Regions from separate parts of the Tumebacillus algifaecis genome, predicted to be linked through region 1. Evidence: riboswitches for the same ligand, from Rfam matches in the RefSeq annotation. Region 1 holds a riboswitch; the other holds the start of a gene.
The links. Region 1 has a riboswitch for thiamine pyrophosphate ahead of CIG75_RS16610 (ECF transporter S component). Riboswitches for the same ligand answer to the same signal wherever they lie in the genome.

Region 1 (8,579 bases):
GTCAAGATCGACATCATCGACAACGGCGTTGGTATGAGCGAAGCGGAACTGGAACGAGTTGGCACCCCCTATTTCTCAACCAAGCAGAACGGAACGGGGCTCGGCCTGATGGTCACCTACCAGATCATCCACTCGATGCAGGGCACTGTGCAAGTCAAAAGTGTCCCCGGCAAAGGCACCCAATTTATGCTGACTTTTCCTCAGAATGAAAAAAACGCTCTTCCCGATTGAGGAAAAGCGTTTTTTTTGTTGTGCTTACAGCAAGAACAAAACAGCCACATTTGTCAGCAACAGCAGGGCGACATAGAACACATCTTGACGCCCTACCGTCATCTGATGATAGAACGTGCGATTGAGTGTACCGTCAAAGCCGCGCGCTTCCAAAGCGACCGCCACGCGCTCCGCTTTGCGAATGCCTTGTGCGAGCAGTGGAATCGTATCGCGCACGATCCCCTGCACCTTCCCACGCAGTCCCGGCAGGCGAGAGACGCCACGCACGCGATGCGCCGCTTTGATCAGCGCATACTCCTCTTTGAACAGCGGCAAGAAGCGAAACCCAGCCAACAGCGCATAGGCGATCTTCGGCGACAGTTTACACTGCTGCATCAAGCTCATCACGAGCTTGGTCAAATCGGTAGTCGCCGTGAACAAAAAGCCATAGCAGACGAACGCCATCATCCGGAGCCCGATGTTCAAGCCGTTGATCACCCCTTCTTCGGTGATCCGAATCCAGGCCCATTCCCACCATACCGTCTCGCCTTTGCCATAAGCGGCGAGCACCCAGGTGGTCGAAAGGAAAATGATCAAAAACGGCGACACGCGCCGCACAAATGTACGCAGTGGAATCTTTGCCAAAGTCAGTGTCAAAATCACCGGAATCAGCAACAGATACAGCGTGGTCAACGGTTCGCTGGCCAAGACGATCAAGATCATGCAGAGGAGGTGCAGGATCAGTTTGACTGACGGATTGACCTGTCCGACAAAACTGTTCGTCTCATACATAGACACTCCCCTCCTCCCGTACAGCTTTCCGACGCTGATACTCATAGGACAGTGGCTCGACGAGCGCGGCGCGGGCCAACAGGTCTGGTTGCGTAAACAGTTGCTTGGGCGTCCCGTCAAACAGCAGCCCGCCTTCTGCAAATACCAACACGCGCGTCGCGGTCTCCGCCACCAACTCCACATCATGCGTCGCCATCATCACTGTCGTACCGCTCGCGTTGCGCTCTTGGATGCGCTCGATCAACTCCCGCGTCGTCGCGGCATCCTGCCCGAAAGTCGGCTCATCGAGCAACAACAGCTCCTGATTTTTCAACAACATCCCAGCGACGCTCAAGCGGCGTTTCTGGCCTTGCGACAAGGTAAATGGGTTTTTCGACGCTAACGCCTCGAGGTGAAAATCCTCCAAAAGCTGCTTGGTTTCCCGGTCCACCTTCTCTTGTGGCCATTTCGCCAAGCGCCCGCCAAAGGCGACTTCCTCAAACACCGTATCGGCGATAAACTGATGCTCCGGATTCTGGAACACAATCCCCATCAGGTCATACAACGCTTCCGGCTTGTACGTTCCAAGCTCCTTCCCTTTTACCAGCACCTGACCGCCACTCACAGGAAGCAGTCCACCGACCGCCTTCAAAAACGTGCTCTTTCCTGCTCCGTTCGGTCCCATGATCGCAACCCACTCTCCTGGCTGCACGCGCACATCGACACCGGACCAAACGTTCCGGCCACCTCGATAGCTCATCTGCAAGCCTTTAACATCCAAGAGCGGCTCACGTTCATCGGTCGGTGCGATGGCACTGGATCGGGCCGCAGTTGGCACGCCACTCATGCGCTCATCCTGCGCGGCAGACTTCCGGTTGCCCCCCTCCCCTTGCCGTTCCAAGCGCTGTGCAAGAGGAGCCTGCGGGTCGCTCAGCAGTTGCTCCCACGTCACCGGCCACATGCGCGGTGTCCAGATTCCATACTCGCGGATGGCATCCTCATTTTGGCGCAGAACGTCTTCCGGCTTGCCTTCGCCTTGCAAAGAACCGTCTGGCGCAAACAGCAAGACGCGATCAATCCACTCCATCACGCTCTCCAACTTATGCTCGATCAGCACGATCGTCTTCTCATGGCGCAGTCGAGCGATGTCTTGCAGGACCTGTCTGGTGTTCTCCGGATCGAGCTGCGCCGTCGGTTCATCAAAGAAGAGCACGTCCGGCTCCAGCGCCAGCAAGCAGGCCAGCGCCAACCGCTGCTTCAAGCCGCCGGACAGCTCGGAGATCGGTTTGTGAAGCGGGAGATCAAGCCGGACTTCCCGCATCAACCGCTCGATCTGTCCGCGCATCTCGGCAGGTGGAACTCGGCGGTTCTCTAGCGAGAACGCGATCTCATCTTCCACCGTCAACATGCAAAACTGCGCGTCCGGGTCTTGAAACATCACGCCGACGCGATCAGGACGGTACACCGTCCCTTTCATCCACGCTTCGATTGAGCGGGGGATGATGCCAGACAACACTTGTGCCAGCGTGCTTTTCCCACAGCCGCTAGGGCCGAGCAACAGCACCGCTTCTTTTTCTGCAATCTCTACACTCATCTCTTGCAACACGGGGGTCTCGCGGTCAAAAAATTGCACAGACACCCCTTCACAGCCGAGAAAGGGTGTCTTTTTTTCGTGATTCATATTAGAACGGTTTCTCCATCCGCTTGCGGATGATTGCGTAGTTGTTTAAAGCCCCCGTTTTGGCCAATGCATCCACGATCAGCTTCGCCAGCAGACCGCCAAGAACTGCGCCAGATACCGTGCGGATCACAATTTTCGCCAGCATCGGTCCGGTCGAAAGCTCAGCCAAGCCCCCGGTCAGCGCCTCATAACCCAAGCTGGCCAGCGCAGCAGCGGCACCGCCCAGCATCAGCGTGCCCATGTTGAACTTCTTATAACGGAAAAGTGCAAATACCAACTCGGTCGCAGCGCCCTGCGCCATCCCGTAGAGCAGCGTAGACAGGCCGTACGGGCCACCCATGATAAATTCGCCCGACGCAGCAGCCATCTCTGCGATCAGCGCCACACCTGGCTTTTGCACGATGTAGGCGGCAAGCACGCCCGCGATGAACCAGGTGCCATAGACGATCTCACCGAGGCCCGGGTAGATTCCGTCTGCCACGCCATACAGCGGCGCCCATGCGATGTACAGGAACCCGCACAGCACGGACAAGATCACCGTGATCATGATTTCTCTGAAATTGACGACATAACTATTCTTCATGTCCCATTTTCCTCCTCGAAAAAAGCTTCAATCGCATAAAAAAATCTCCTCCCGGAATCCGGCAGAAGATGAATACACAAGACAAATATCGTCCAATGCCGTCACTTCCTCACGCCGGTATTACCCAGGATCGAGTGAAAGGGTTAGCACTGATCGTGCTTCTCAGCCAAAGTAGGCACCCCTAGCAACTGCGCTTTTTTCAATTTTTCGTTCTCACCCATTGTAGTAGAAGGACAAACCGTTTGTAAAGGACATTCTCCGCGCCCAAGTTCACATCGTCACGACCGCTCCCGTCCATCCTCCGAATGCCGCGCACCTGCGCCAGTTTTTCCGCCGCTTACAAACAGGCAAGATCCTTCTACTTCGCCTCGATCCGCACCTCGACCCTCTCAAGCTCCAACGCCTTGTGCATCGAACCCAGCGCCCAGACTAGTCTGCGCGAGTTTGCTTTTTTTCTTCCAAATAACGCCGCAGCCAGTGCTCCGCAATCTTCGAGACGAACGCCTCTTCCCCATCGATCGCCAACACCGGAATCTTGTCCCAATATTTCGCATACACCGCTTGATCGGTCGTGATATCAAACTCCTCCACTTGAAGTGGATAGGTCTGCCCCACCCGCGCCAAGATCGGTTTGACTTTCTCACACAACGTACATCCGTCTTTCGTATACAACGTTATTTGAAACGGCTTCATCGTTCCATCCGACCCCTTCGATTACATTCTCAGGAATACTTTACCACAGCAAAGAACACGCTACCAACTAAGAATGGGGCTGTCTAATAAGAAAGGAGCTGTCTGATGAACGTACTGCTGATCGTAAGTATCGTCGCACTCCCACTCTTCCTCTTCTTCCTTCGCAAGCATCGCTTGGCGTGGCTCTTCGACCTGCTCAGCGTCATCGCCACGTGGCTGTTCCTGATCACCACCGGGCTCAGCATCCTGGAGATCAAGCGGATGGGCGTCGAGTTCACCACACACATCCATGAGATTTTTAACAACTGGCTCTTTCTCAGCACCTCGGGCTACCTCGGGGTGTACAGCGTATACCGCCTGCTGATCACCACCGTACGGGCACGAAAAAACAGGCCCTCCCCTTGAGCGTGGGAAGGGCCTGTGCTATGCTTGCGCCTGCTTGGGCGGCGCTTCTTGTTTGGGCAGTCGGCGCAGTGAGAGCAAGAGCGTCGCTCCAGCCGTCGCCAAACCGCCGTAGAGGAAGATCTCCCGCACCGAAAACCAAGTCTCCACCACGCCAGCCAGTGCCATCGATCCGACCGTGCCCGCCATGAAGACCGTGTTGTAAAATCCGAGCACGCGCCCGATATAAGCCTGCTCCGCTTCGATCTGGATGAGCGTCGCGGCGGCGATCATCGCCATCACCGAGAACATCCCGATCCCGACCAGCGCCAGCCACTCCGTCCAAAACGACTCGGTCGTGCTCAGCACGGCGATCATCAAGGCATCGACCAGAATCCCGATGCGCACGATCAGCAGCAAATCGACTCTTTTCAAAAAAGCGAGCGTTGCTGCCCCCGCCGCCAAGCCGAGTCCGATGCCCGCCTCCAGCCAACCGAACTCTGTATCGGTCACCTTGATGATATTTTTCGAGAAGACGACGAGCAATACATTAAACATCCCGCTCACAATCATCGCCGTAAACATGATCGCCGTCGCGTTCATCACGCGCGGCAGCTGTACCATATAGCGCGCCCCTTCACGAAGCTCCACCCAGAATTTCTTTTCCTGATTCGCCCCCTTCTGCTTGGCGGCAGCTTTGGCCGACACAGACAAGAGCGACAAACTCATCGCCGAATACAGAAACGTCGCCGAATCCACAACAAACGCAGCCGTATACGACCAAAAGCCGATCACTGCCCCGGCCGCGATCGGTCCGGCGATGGCCATCACTTGCATGGAGGTTTGAATCCTGGCGTTGTACCCGAGCAGATCGCCTTTCGGAAAAAGCTGCGGAATCAGCCCCTGTTGCGACGTTGAGGAGACAAAGCCAATGATCGCGATGACAAATGTGAACGAATAGATCCAATAGACATGCGGCAAAAACGGGATCGACAAAACGAGCCCTGCCCGTATCAATTCGCAGGCGATCGCCAACTTGCGCTTGTTTAAGCGGTCGATCCATACGCCGAGAAACGGCCCGAGTATAAGCATAGGTAGATAGGAAGCGACCATCACCTGACCGACGCTGAGCGCCGATTCTGTTTTGGCATAGATCATCAATGACAGCGCCAAGAAGTGAAAAGTATCTCCTAGCTTCGACACAGAGCGGCCTGTCAACATCAGCCAAAAGTTGCGTTGCAGTTCTGTCATCTCTAGTTGCCCCTATTGCTAAAATTTTCGAATGATTACAATAGTATGGATAAGTATAATCCAGTTGTCAATCTCTCAAAAAAAATTGTCACCAAAATGTTGCACAATGCACAGTTTTCGTAATATGATTTAGCATAGAGAAAAAACTTTTCACGCGGCTAACTTTTTTGAGTCCATCTAACTATAGCGGAGTCACCAAATGCAACCCCTGGCAATAGTATGTGAGTGCCACTTTTTTTAGGCTCAAAAGTTTCCCTTGTGCAAAAGAGTTAGCTTCAGGTAAACCAGTAGGCATTTTCAATACGATCTAACTGTTGATAGGAGGTTTTGTTCATGGAGATCATTCCACTGCCTGATCTTTTGATCGGCGAACGGGCGCGAGTGGTATCTTTGAACGCGACTGGCGCACAGAGGCGCCGAATGCTTGACCTCGGTCTTGTCCCGCAGGCGGTGATCGAAGCGCTGCGCAAAAGCCCGGCTGGCGACCCGGTCGCCTATCGCATCCGCGGTGCGGTGATCGCGTTGCGCCGCGAAGAGGCATCCCTTGTGATGGTCACGCGCATTTAATTTGATAGTTGCGGAGGAGGATAGAAATCATGTCACAACATAGTTTTCGAGACACGCATGCAGTCTGCACAGAACGGTTTGCGATCGAATTGCCAAGCCCCGATGAACTGGTCATTGCGCTGGCTGGCAACCCGAACACAGGCAAAAGCACCGTCTTCAACGCTCTGACCGGGATGAACCAACACACGGGCAACTGGGCAGGTAAGACGGTCGGTAGCGCGATCGGGCGCTTCCGTCATCAGGAACATAGCTTCACCTTGGTCGATCTGCCAGGCACCTATTCCCTGCTGTCCCAATCGGCAGACGAACAGGTCGCCCGCGACTTCATCTGCTTTGCCAACCCGCACGCAACGCTCGTCGTCACCGACGCGACCAATCTGGAGCGCAACTTAAATCTCGCGCTGCAAGTAATGGAGGTGACCGACCGTGTGGTGGTCGCAGTCAATCTGATGGACGAAGCGAAGCGCAAAGGCATCACGATCGATTTCGTGAAACTCCAAGCGGAGCTCGGGGTGCCTGTCATCCCGATGACGGCGCGAAGCGGCGAAGGACTGAACGAACTCAAGGAGATGCTGTGGAAAGTTGCACTCGGTCATGTGACCCCGACACCGAAGCTCACCACCTACTCGGAACAGGTTGAACGGGCGGTGACCGCGTTGCTCCCGCAGGTCGAACCGCTCGTCTCCGGCGTGCTTCGCTCGCGTTGGGTCGCGCTGCGCCTGCTCGATGGCGATGAATCGGTGCTACAAGCTCTTGAACAGTACACCTTGGAGCATCCGCGCCTCTTCAGCACAGGTGATGTGGTGATTCCCTCATGAAGCAAGGGCAGATCCAACAATTAAAAAATTTGATGCAAAATCTCCAGCAACAAGACACGACCGACCTGCGCGACCAGATCGTCAGCGACATCTATGCCCGGACGGAGGAGATCGTCACACAGACGGTGATGCTGCCCGAAAACAAAGCGCAGCATGAATTTGACCGCAGGCTCGACAATGTGCTGACCTCGCGCTGGCTCGGCTACCCGATCATGATGCTGATGCTTGGCACCGTCTTTTATCTGACGATCGCCGGAGCCAACCTGCCATCGAGTATGCTCGCCGATTTCTTCTTCTGGATCGAAGGGTATCTGACCACCTTTTTCCTCTGGCTAGGCACTCCCGCTTGGGTGCATGGTGTGTTGGTCGAAGGGCTCTACCGCGGAACGGCGTGGGTGGTGTCGGTCATGCTACCACCGATGGCGATCTTCTTCCCAGCGTTTGCGATCTTAGAAGATTTTGGGTATCTGCCCAGGGTGGCCTTTAACCTCGACCGCTTTTTCAAAAAAGCGGGGGCGCACGGCAAGCAAGCGCTGACGATGAGCATGGGCTTTGGCTGCAATGCAGCTGGTGTGATAGCCTGCCGGATCATCGAGTCGCCACGCGAGCGGACCATCGCGATTATCACGAACAACTTCGTTCCTTGTAACGGACGTTTTCCGACGCTGATCACGCTGGCCACGCTGTTTATGGGCGGCGCGATCGGGCTGGCCTATGGCTCACTGGTGGCGACGGCGGTGGTCGTCGGGTTGGTGCTGGTCGGCATTTCTGTGACCTTGTCCGTATCGTGGCTACTCTCGAAGACGATGCTGCGCGGTATTCCGTCCAACTTCACCTTGGAGTTGCCACCGTACCGCAAACCGCAGTTTGGTCGACTGCTGATCCGCTCGGTGTATGACCGCACCGTGTTCGTGTTGAAGCGCGCCGTGATCGTTGCTGCTCCGGCCGGTATCGCGACGTGGATTCTCGCCAACATCCAAGTTGGCGATGCGAGCATTTTGCAACATACTGCTCTGTTCCTCGATCCGTTCGCGCAGGCGATCGGGCTGGACGGCTATATTTTGATGGCCTTCATCCTTGGGCTTCCGGCCAATGAGATCGTTCTGCCGATCTTGATCATGAGCTACCTCTCAACTGGAGCGATGACGGAGATGTCTTCGCTTGTGGAGTTGAAAAATCTGTTTCTCTCCAACGGCTGGACGTGGCTGACCGCGCTGTGCATGATGCTGTTCTCCCTGTTGCACTACCCGTGCGGCACGACGATGTGGACGATCGCCAAAGAGACCAAGAGCACCAAATGGACGCTGGTCGCTATCTTACTGCCGACCTCGATCGCGCTTAGCGTATGTTTCCTCGTAGCGCAAACCGTTCGCTTTTTCGGCTTGGTGTAACGAACAAAGACCCTTTCCAACTGGAAAGGGTCTTTGTTAGATGCGGTCGAGCTTGTTGAGCAGTTTGTTGATGCGTTTGAGCTTGATCAGTTCGCTGACTTGTGACTTGATCACCTTTAGAATCGTCTCATCACTCATCTGGGCGACCGTCTGCTGGCCGTGATGACGGATGGTGGCGTCCATGAGGTTGCGAAGAAAATCGTAATAGTCCTGTGCTTGATAGGGGCCAGACA
Region 2 (8,579 bases), 1.8 Mb from region 1:
GATGATGAGGAGCGCATCCGTCGTCTGGTGCGCATGTACTTAGAGCGCAACGCATTTGAAGTCGAAGAGGCGGAAGATGGTCAGGAGGCGTTGGACAAGGCGCTGGAAAACCAATACTCCCTGATCGTGCTCGACTTGATGCTTCCGGGCATGGACGGTCGTGATGTCTGTGCCGCTTTGCGCCAGCAGAACAACGAGACTCCGATCATCATGCTGACCGCAGCAGGTGATGAGATGAGTCGCATCCACGGGTTTGAACTGGGGGCGGATGACTATGTGGTCAAACCGTTCTCGCCGCGCGAACTGGTGATGCGCGTCAAATCCTTGCTCAAACGCGCCATGCAAGCGACCGACAAAGAAGCGCCGGCATCTGTCTCTTCCGTTTTGACATTCAAAAGCTTGACGATCAACTTGGATTCGCGTCGCGTGCTCTGCGATGGGGAAGAAGTGTCTTTGACTCCAAAAGAATACGAACTGCTCTGTTACTTAGCACAGCGTCCGGAGAAAGTGTTCTCGCGTGAAGAACTGCTGCGCGATGTCTGGAACTACCAGTTCTACGGGGATCAGCGCACCGTCGATACGCATATCAAGCGCTTGCGTGAAAAACTGGGCAAGGCGTCGGAGCAGGCGGCCACGATGATCGTCACCGTCTGGGGTGTCGGATATAAATTTGAGGTGGCCGAGTGATTCGCAACAGCGTTACAGGTAAGCTTTGGCTGACGATTATCGGACTCTTTACCGTCGTATTGCTGTTGCTCTCGATCTTCTTAGAACAATTGTTTGACTCTTACTTTTTCCAGACGGAACAAGATCGCTTGCAGATCCGCACACATCATATGGCCGATGTGATCGTCAACTACTCACAGGATGTGGCAATGGTAGTCTTGCAGGAGTTGGCCTTGGAGGAGAGCGCGCTGGTCAGGTTGGTGCAACCGCCAGATAGCGATTATCTGATCGCTAAGCTCTCAATCAAGCAACTTGAGCAATTGCGCACGGGAAACACGGTGATCGAACGCGGTTATTCACCGACCTGGGACCCGGACGCAAGCCAGAAAGATCTTAGCTTCTGGGTGCTTCAGCCGCTGATCAATCGTGGTCAGATCGGCGGTCTACTCTATGTCGTGCAGCCGATCTCAGCCTCGACCGCGATGGAGAAAGTGCAGGATCTGTTGTTCTTCTCGGCTGGGATTGCCATCGTGCTCGCGACCGGGCTCGCGTTTGTCGTTTCGCGCAACTTGTCCATTCCGATCGTACAGATGAACAAGATTGCAGAGCGCATGATGCAGGGAGATTTTAGCGGGAAAGTACAAGTCCTCACCGGAGACGAGGTGGGTCGGCTCGGACTGACGGTGAACACGCTCGCCCACAAGCTTGAAGAGAACATCGACGATCTGGAGCGAGAAAAAGAACAGCTCGCCTCGATCATCACGTCGATGAGTGATGGAGTGATTTCAGCCGATCTCAACGGTGCGATCACATTGGCCAACCCCCCGGCCCGCCGCTACATCCGCGCACAGCAGATGGCCGAAATCGGTCATCCCTCCGATAAGCAATTGCCAAAAGATTTGTACGCCTGTGAGCAACAGGTGATGCAGAGCGGTCAAACGCTTATCGATGAGCTGAACTGGCAAGGCCGGGTGTTGATCGTCACGATGGCGCCGCTCTATGAAAAAGATGGAGATTCGCTACGGGGTGTCGTCGCTGTCTTGCGCGACGTGACCGACGAGCGGGCGCTCGACAAGATGCGCCGCGACTTTATCGCCAACGTCTCCCATGAGTTGCGCACCCCGCTTGCCATGATGCAAGGTTACTCGGAAGCGTTGCTCGATGAATTTGGCGACGATCCTGAGCAGCGCGAGGAGTTGACGAACATCATCCTTGATGAAACGCACCGCATGCGTCGCCTCGTCAACGACCTGCTCGATCTGGCACAGTTGGAGTCAGGCCAGTTCCAGATGCACGAAGTTCAGGTCGATATGGGGGTCTTGATCCGTCGCGTGGGGCGCAAATTCTCTACGGTCGCCCATGAACGCAATGTCACGTTGCACGTCAACGTGCTTCAGAACTCCGACCCGGCGACCGTGCTGGGGGACGCCGACCGTTTGGAACAGGTGTTCACCAACTTGCTCGACAATGCGTTCCGCCACACTCCAAAAGGCGGAATGATCACGCTGTCTTTGGCCCGAGAGGATTCATTCTTGCGCATCGGCGTACAGGATACGGGCGAGGGGATTCCGCCTGATGACCTGCCCTATATCTGGGATCGTTTCTACAAAGTGGACAAAGCCAGAACGCGGAGCAAAGGCGGCACTGGCATTGGCCTCGCCATCACCTATAACATTGTGAAAAGCCATCATGGCGACATCGTCGTGGACAGTGTGATCGGGCAAGGAACTGCCTTTAATGTGCTCTTGCCACGCGATACAGGCGGTAACGTATAAAAAAGTGGTGTTCCTGCAAAGGAACACCACTTTTTTACATTTCCGGGATCAGGCGAGAGACGATGTCAGCAATTTCATTTGAGATCGCGGTCATCGGTTTTCCGTGTTGTATGTCGCGGATCAAAGTGCGTGCCCGCGTGACGGTGTCGAGGTCGGCCGATACCAGGGCACGATAGCCGTCGCCGTTACGTTCTACCGCTTCTTTGGCCGAAAATTTGATCGAGTCGATCTGTGACCCGGTGATGCTGGGATGCAGATCGAGACCAACCAATGCCATTTTGCCGGCGATCAATACGGAGGCATGCTCTACGCCAGGAATTCGGGTCATGATATTCGCTAACGAGTCAGCCTGCTGTTCTGCGCTTTCTTGACCTTGGTTGCCGGCCACTTGGACCTGTGGGGCGCGCACCGTGTAGTTCGGTTTGTTCGTTTCGCTCACTTGCTTGGGGTTAGGTTTGCGTTCGGCAGGCGTTGTTTTGATCTCCACTTGGTCGCCTTGTTGCTGTGGCTGCGGTTGTTGTTTAGCAGGGGCAGCTCCTTGGTTGCCGCAGCCGACGAGCGCTAGTGCGGTTAGAATCATGAGCCAACCTTTGCTTCGAGTGTAAACGTTCATGTTAAACTCCCTCCTTACAGGGTAGTCTTCCCATTGGAGAATCAGGCTTTTCCTTGAAAATTATAGGGGGAGTGGGGAATACTGTTAGGGCAAACAGCTGGCAAAGGAGAACAGGGACGACATGACATGGGTGTATTATGGCAAATTATTCGACAGTAAATTTCAAGCGGGGTGTCTGGCGGCGCGATTTCGTGAAGACTGGTGGTCGAACGAATACAAGAGCCCAGAACATGTAGGAATTTACAGAACGAGCAAGGGCCGATACGGCGTGAAATACATTAAGTAAATATTGTTTTCACGTGAAACAATTCAAAATATTATACAATATTGTTGAATTATGTCGGATGAACTTGCGATGAATCGACCGAATGCGAGGAGAGAGTCTGATGTTTCAAAACCCCACCGATCAGCAACTTGTTGATCTGCTCCAAAACAGCAAAACGATCGCCGTGGTCGGCTTGTCGGGCGACCCCGAGAAAGCCAGCTATCAAGTGGCCGCTTATGAACAGTCGCAAGGTTATGAAGTAGTGCCGATCAACCCGACAGTCGAATCTGTGTTGGGTCGAAAAGCTCAGCACATCTTGACCGAAGTCGAAGGGCCGATCGATATTGTCAACGTTTTTCGCCGCAGCGGTGAAGTGGCAACCATCGTCGATCAGGCGATCGAAATTGGTGCGAAGGCGGTCTGGACACAGCTTGATATCGTCGATGAAACAGCGGCGAAAAAAGCGCAGGATGCTGGACTGGTCGTCGTGATGGACAAGTGTTTAAAAGTCGAGCATCGTAGACTGCTCGGCAAAGAAAACAACGATTCGAAGTAAGAATGGGTAAATCGCTCTGGACAAAACGGAAGCCTTCAGTAAAATTGAAAGGTGGAGGTGTGACCTATGAAGCGATTTGCATTCATTCTTTGTTGTATCGGCGTTATTGGCGTGATGTTTCTGGGCGCATACCAAAAACCGGTCAAAGTGGATATTTCGACCGTAGCCGCTATCGCCCACTAGTCCTGTTCATAGGAGGCGCTTATGGCTAACGAGCAAAACGATCAGCAAGACAAGGAACAGGAAGCGCAGCCTGCATTCCCAACCATCCCTATGGCGATGGAACATCGGCTTTCGATGAAGTGGCTGACCATGGAGGCACTCTCAAAGCTGATCAAACGCTTTGGAATCGATGGCACCATGCCGCGCGTGGTGTTGCTCACCGCGTTTGGCAAGCTGGAAGGTACGCTTTGTGAGATCAAGCCAACCTATGCGGAAAGCTATTCGGAAGAAGAAACTGGGGAACTGCGACCGGACGTGGCCTCGATGGTGACCCATGTCAGAAGTGATCTGCTCGCTTTGATGGAGCAGGAGGAGCAAGGACTCCAACTGGTCGATACCGCGCCGATACTTTCTCTGCGCGATGTGGCACTCTACAATCACGGGCAGAAGCAACATCTGCCGCAATTGACCTTGTTTGCCGATCAGGTGATCGGATTTAGTTTGACCGAGTTGCCCCGTCTGCACTAGTGCAAACAAACTTGTCAGTCGAGGGTACGAATGGTATCATGAAAAGCGTGTAATCCCCTAGGGGTGCTTCCATCATAGCGGAGGCTGAGAGAAGGCACTTTTTCCTTCAACCCTTGGAACCTGACTCGACTGGGTAATGCCAGCGTAGGGAAGCGGGATGGCCGACACGCATATGTACACGTGTGATGGAGCCGTCTCTGTTTTTTCGGAGGCGGCTTTTTTATTTTTTGAGCAAGGTGGAGGTGTTGGCGATGGATTCAAGATTGTATGTGGTCACCGGTCACCAGTTTCTAAAAGGTCGTTCCTTGGAAAGCGTGATCCGCGCTGCGATTCATGGCGGTGCCGACTGTATTCAGCTGCGAGAAAAAGAGTACACAGGGCGCCAACTGCTCGAAGCAGGTCTATTGCTACGCCGCATTACAAAAGAGATGGGTGCTACGTTGATCGTCAATGATCGCATCGATGTAGCTCGCGCGGTAGACGCTGACGGTGTGCATCTGGGACAGAGTGATCTGCCGATTCAAGTGGCTCGCGAGATGTTGGCAGTTGGCAAGATTGTTGGGATTTCCACGCACAATGTGGCAGAAGCGGTGGCAGCGGAACGTTCAGGCGCCGACTACATCGGATTTGGTCCGATCAAACAGACGGCGACCAAACAGGACACCGAGCCTGTGGTCGGCGCAGCTGGATTGCAAGAGGTGCGCAGGCATGTGTCGCTTCCGATCGTCGCGATCGGCGGGATCAAGGCGGAAGATGTTGCCGAGATCATCCGAAATGGAGCCAACGGCGTGGCGGTAGTGTCGGCGGTGATCGGCAGCGATGATGTGCAAGCGGCAGCGCAGAACATCCGTCAGATCGTCGATCTGGAAAGGGGGGCACGCGGATGACTTTGCTCATCAACGGACAACAGCGCGAAGTGGAAGCGGTGCAAACGCTGGCCGACGTGGTCAATCATTTTGGGCTCAACGAGCGGATCATCATCATTGAGCACAACCTGAACATCGTGCCTCGCGATCAATACGCTGGGACTCAGGTGCATGATGGCGATAAGATTGAGATCGTCCATTTTGTAGGCGGTGGCTATTAATATGAAAGAGGTGCGGAACATGGCAGACACTTTGAAAATCGGTAGTTATGAGTTTTCCTCTCGCCTGTTGCTTGGGACAGGTAAATTCTCCGATCTTGACATCCAACAACAGGCGGTAGACGCATCGGAAACAGAAATTTTGACCTTTGCGATCCGTCGATTAAATATTGACAACCCGAACAATCCGAATTTTTTGGAGCGTCTCGACTTGAAAAAGTATACGTTGCTGCCAAACACCGCAGGTGCACAAACGGCAGAAGAAGCGGTGCGCATCGCACGCCTTGCTAAGGCATCCGGTCTGTGTGACATGATCAAAGTGGAAGTGATCGGCGACATGCGCACCTTGCTACCCGATCCGATCGGCACGCTGAAAGCGACCGAGCAATTGGTCAACGAAGGCTTCACCGTATTGCCGTACACGTCCGATGATCCGATGTTGGCGCGCCATCTGGTCGAAGTGGGCGCACATGCGATCATGCCAGGCGCTTCGCCGATCGGTTCCGGCCTTGGTCTGCTCAATCCGCACTACCTGTCATTTATCATCGAAGAGTGCGCTGGCAAAGTGCCGGTGATCATCGATGCGGGGGTTGGCTCTGCGGCCGATGTGGCGGCTGCGATGGAACTTGGCGCGGACGCTGTGCTGTTAAACACCGCCGTGGCTGGTGCGAAAGATCCGGTCTTGATGGCTGAAGCGATGAAATTAGCGATCCTTGCCGGACGCAAAGGCTACGCAGCTGGACGCATTCCGAAGAAGCGTTATGCTAACGCCTCTTCGCCGATGGAGATGATGATCGAGTAACACTTTTCTGATAAAATAGGTGTCATCTAGCAGAATGGGGTGACGCGAGTGAGAACCGATTATCATGTCCATACGGAACGCGGACCGTATTCCGTAGAGTGGCTGGAGCAGTTTATTGAGACTGCGCGGCGTCGCGGGGTCGGAGAGCTTGGCATTTCGGAGCACGGATATCGTTTCAAACAGACCCGTTCGCTTTTTGCTAATGAATGGACGGACAAAAAGCGGACGGAAGACCTTGATCAGTACATGCAGATGGTGCTGGATGCGCGCAAGGCGGGTCATGCGGTCAAGTTCGGCATTGAGCTTGATTACATCCCCGGTTGCGAGGAGGCGGTGCGTGAGTTCCTTGCCTCCTACCCGTTCGACTATGTGATCGGCTCGGTGCATTGGCTGGGCGATTTTGGGTTTGACCTGCTGGAATATCGCACCGTTTGGGAGGAACGAGACATCAAGGAAGTGTACAACGAATACTTTGAAACTTTGATGAAGCTGGCCGAATCGAGACTGTTTCAGATTATCGGGCACCCCGATGTGATCAAAGTGTTCGGACATGTTCCTGATGATGCCGACTTCCTGCAAGGCTGGTATAGCAAGTTGGCCGCCCATTTCAAGCGATATGACCAGTGTATCGAAGTCTCAACGGCCGGTCTGCGCAAACCGGTGCAGAAGATGTACCCGGCACCAGACTTCTTGAGCGCCTGCTATGCTGCGGGCGTGCCGATTGCACTCTCCTCAGATGCACACCGCCCCGAAGATGTCGGAGCCGATTATGACACGGCCATCGCCTATATTCGGTCGGCAGGATACGCTCATCTTTGCACATTTGAAAATCGAGTGCGTACGGAGGTACCGCTCACGTAACAAAAAAGGAGATTCCACGAGTGGGAATCTCCTTTTTTATGCAATTATTCTGGAGGACAAAGTTCAGGGTGCAGGACCAACTGTCCGCTCTTGCATTTGGTCCAGATTGGCGGATCATCCGCAAAGAACGTTTTGTCATATAGGTAAAGTCCGATCAAAAGAGCGGACCCAATCACAACAACCAAAGCGACCTTCTTCATATTTCTCTGCTCCTCTACGATTTTTTAAGCAGTTTTCGGTAATGCTGATTTGCCAGACGCACATAGGAGACAGCCAGCCGTTCCCTCCCTTTTTCGATGTAATAATCCCCCAACTTCTCCGCAGCTTCGGCCAATTCGGTGGAAAACTCCAGTTTTTCAAACGCTTCGATCGCTTGTTTGTAAAAGTGAACAAATTCTTCTTCTTGATTTTGCATCAGGGAAAGGTCACCCAAATGACGCTTGGTGACAGCCAATTGCAGGGGATTATTCATCTGTTCGGCACGTCTTAGGCAATCTTGGAGGATGTTTCGCGCCTCTTCAAGGTTGCCGTTTTTCATTTCGACTTTGGCTAGGGCATGCAAAGTGTTCTGAATACTGGGGGTGTCGTTCGATTGCCGTTTCAACTTGAGTGAGCGCAAAAAATACTTGCGTGCTTTTTCATGACTGCCGACCTTGATCTCTACTTCTCCGAGATTGTGATAGCAGCGAGCCAAGGATCGGACATCGGTGGTCTGGCTCAGGATGCGAATGGAGCGTTCGATGTGTCGCCTGGCGATGTTGACACGGCCTTGATTTTTATACGCAGTTCCCATCATCATCAAGGTTCGTCCGATCTTGATGATTTCGTCGAGATGTTCGTACTGCGCGAGGGCTTGTTCTGAATACCAGATGCAGCCTTCCCAGTTTTGCAGCATTTGCTTGATCAGCGCCATGCTGAAATAGAGATTGCCCGCTTCGGTCGTTGCGGATGGATCTTCTACAAGATGTTCCGCTTCCCGGAGCAAGTCGAAAGCTTCCCACATCTTGCCGACCATATAGGAGTTGCGGCTTAACGTGATGTAGGTGTTGAGTACACGATCCAGATGCGGCTCGGGGTCGAAAACGCGCAACGCTTCTCGTCCCCAGTCTGTCGATGTGCTGTATTTGGCAGTTGAGTGGTAAAGGAGGCAAAGCATGTAGGAACTTTCCTGTAAATAGAGCATGTTGTTCTTCGAAAGCGCTTCCGTATAGAGCTTATGCAGGACTTCTATCGCCTCTGCCGATTGATTAATCTCGCGAAGGCGGCG

Region 2: linked by a shared signal. The riboswitch ahead of thiE (thiamine phosphate synthase) and the one ahead of CIG75_RS16610 (ECF transporter S component) in region 1 are both predicted to bind thiamine pyrophosphate.

The regions. Positions count from the first base shown of each region.
Region 1 covers NZ_CP022657.1:3,756,963-3,765,541, forward strand. Annotated here, with positions in the region: gene CIG75_RS16595 (ATP-binding protein) at 1-231, shown strand, start outside; gene CIG75_RS16600 (energy-coupling factor transporter transmembrane component T family protein) at 256-1,002, opposite strand; gene CIG75_RS16605 (ABC transporter ATP-binding protein) at 995-2,662, opposite strand; gene CIG75_RS16610 (ECF transporter S component) at 2,664-3,245, opposite strand; TPP riboswitch at 3,335-3,438, opposite strand; gene CIG75_RS16615 (glutaredoxin family protein) at 3,675-3,938, opposite strand; gene CIG75_RS16620 (hypothetical protein) at 4,044-4,343, shown strand; gene CIG75_RS16625 (MFS transporter) at 4,362-5,570, opposite strand; gene CIG75_RS16630 (FeoA family protein) at 5,904-6,137, shown strand; gene CIG75_RS16635 (FeoB small GTPase domain-containing protein) at 6,167-6,955, shown strand; gene CIG75_RS16640 (nucleoside recognition domain-containing protein) at 6,952-8,346, shown strand; gene CIG75_RS16645 (hypothetical protein) at 8,383-8,579, opposite strand, start outside.
Region 2 covers NZ_CP022657.1:1,973,069-1,981,647, forward strand. Annotated here, with positions in the region: gene CIG75_RS08860 (response regulator transcription factor) at 1-687, shown strand, start outside; gene CIG75_RS08865 (ATP-binding protein) at 684-2,441, shown strand; gene CIG75_RS08870 (YhcN/YlaJ family sporulation lipoprotein) at 2,476-3,054, opposite strand; gene CIG75_RS08875 (CoA-binding protein) at 3,441-3,875, shown strand; gene CIG75_RS08880 (hypothetical protein) at 4,080-4,565, shown strand; TPP riboswitch at 4,615-4,733, shown strand; gene thiE (thiamine phosphate synthase) at 4,817-5,452, shown strand; gene thiS (sulfur carrier protein ThiS) at 5,449-5,652, shown strand; gene CIG75_RS08895 (thiazole synthase) at 5,672-6,451, shown strand; gene CIG75_RS08900 (histidinol-phosphatase) at 6,500-7,312, shown strand; gene CIG75_RS08905 (helix-turn-helix domain-containing protein) at 7,527-8,579, opposite strand, start outside.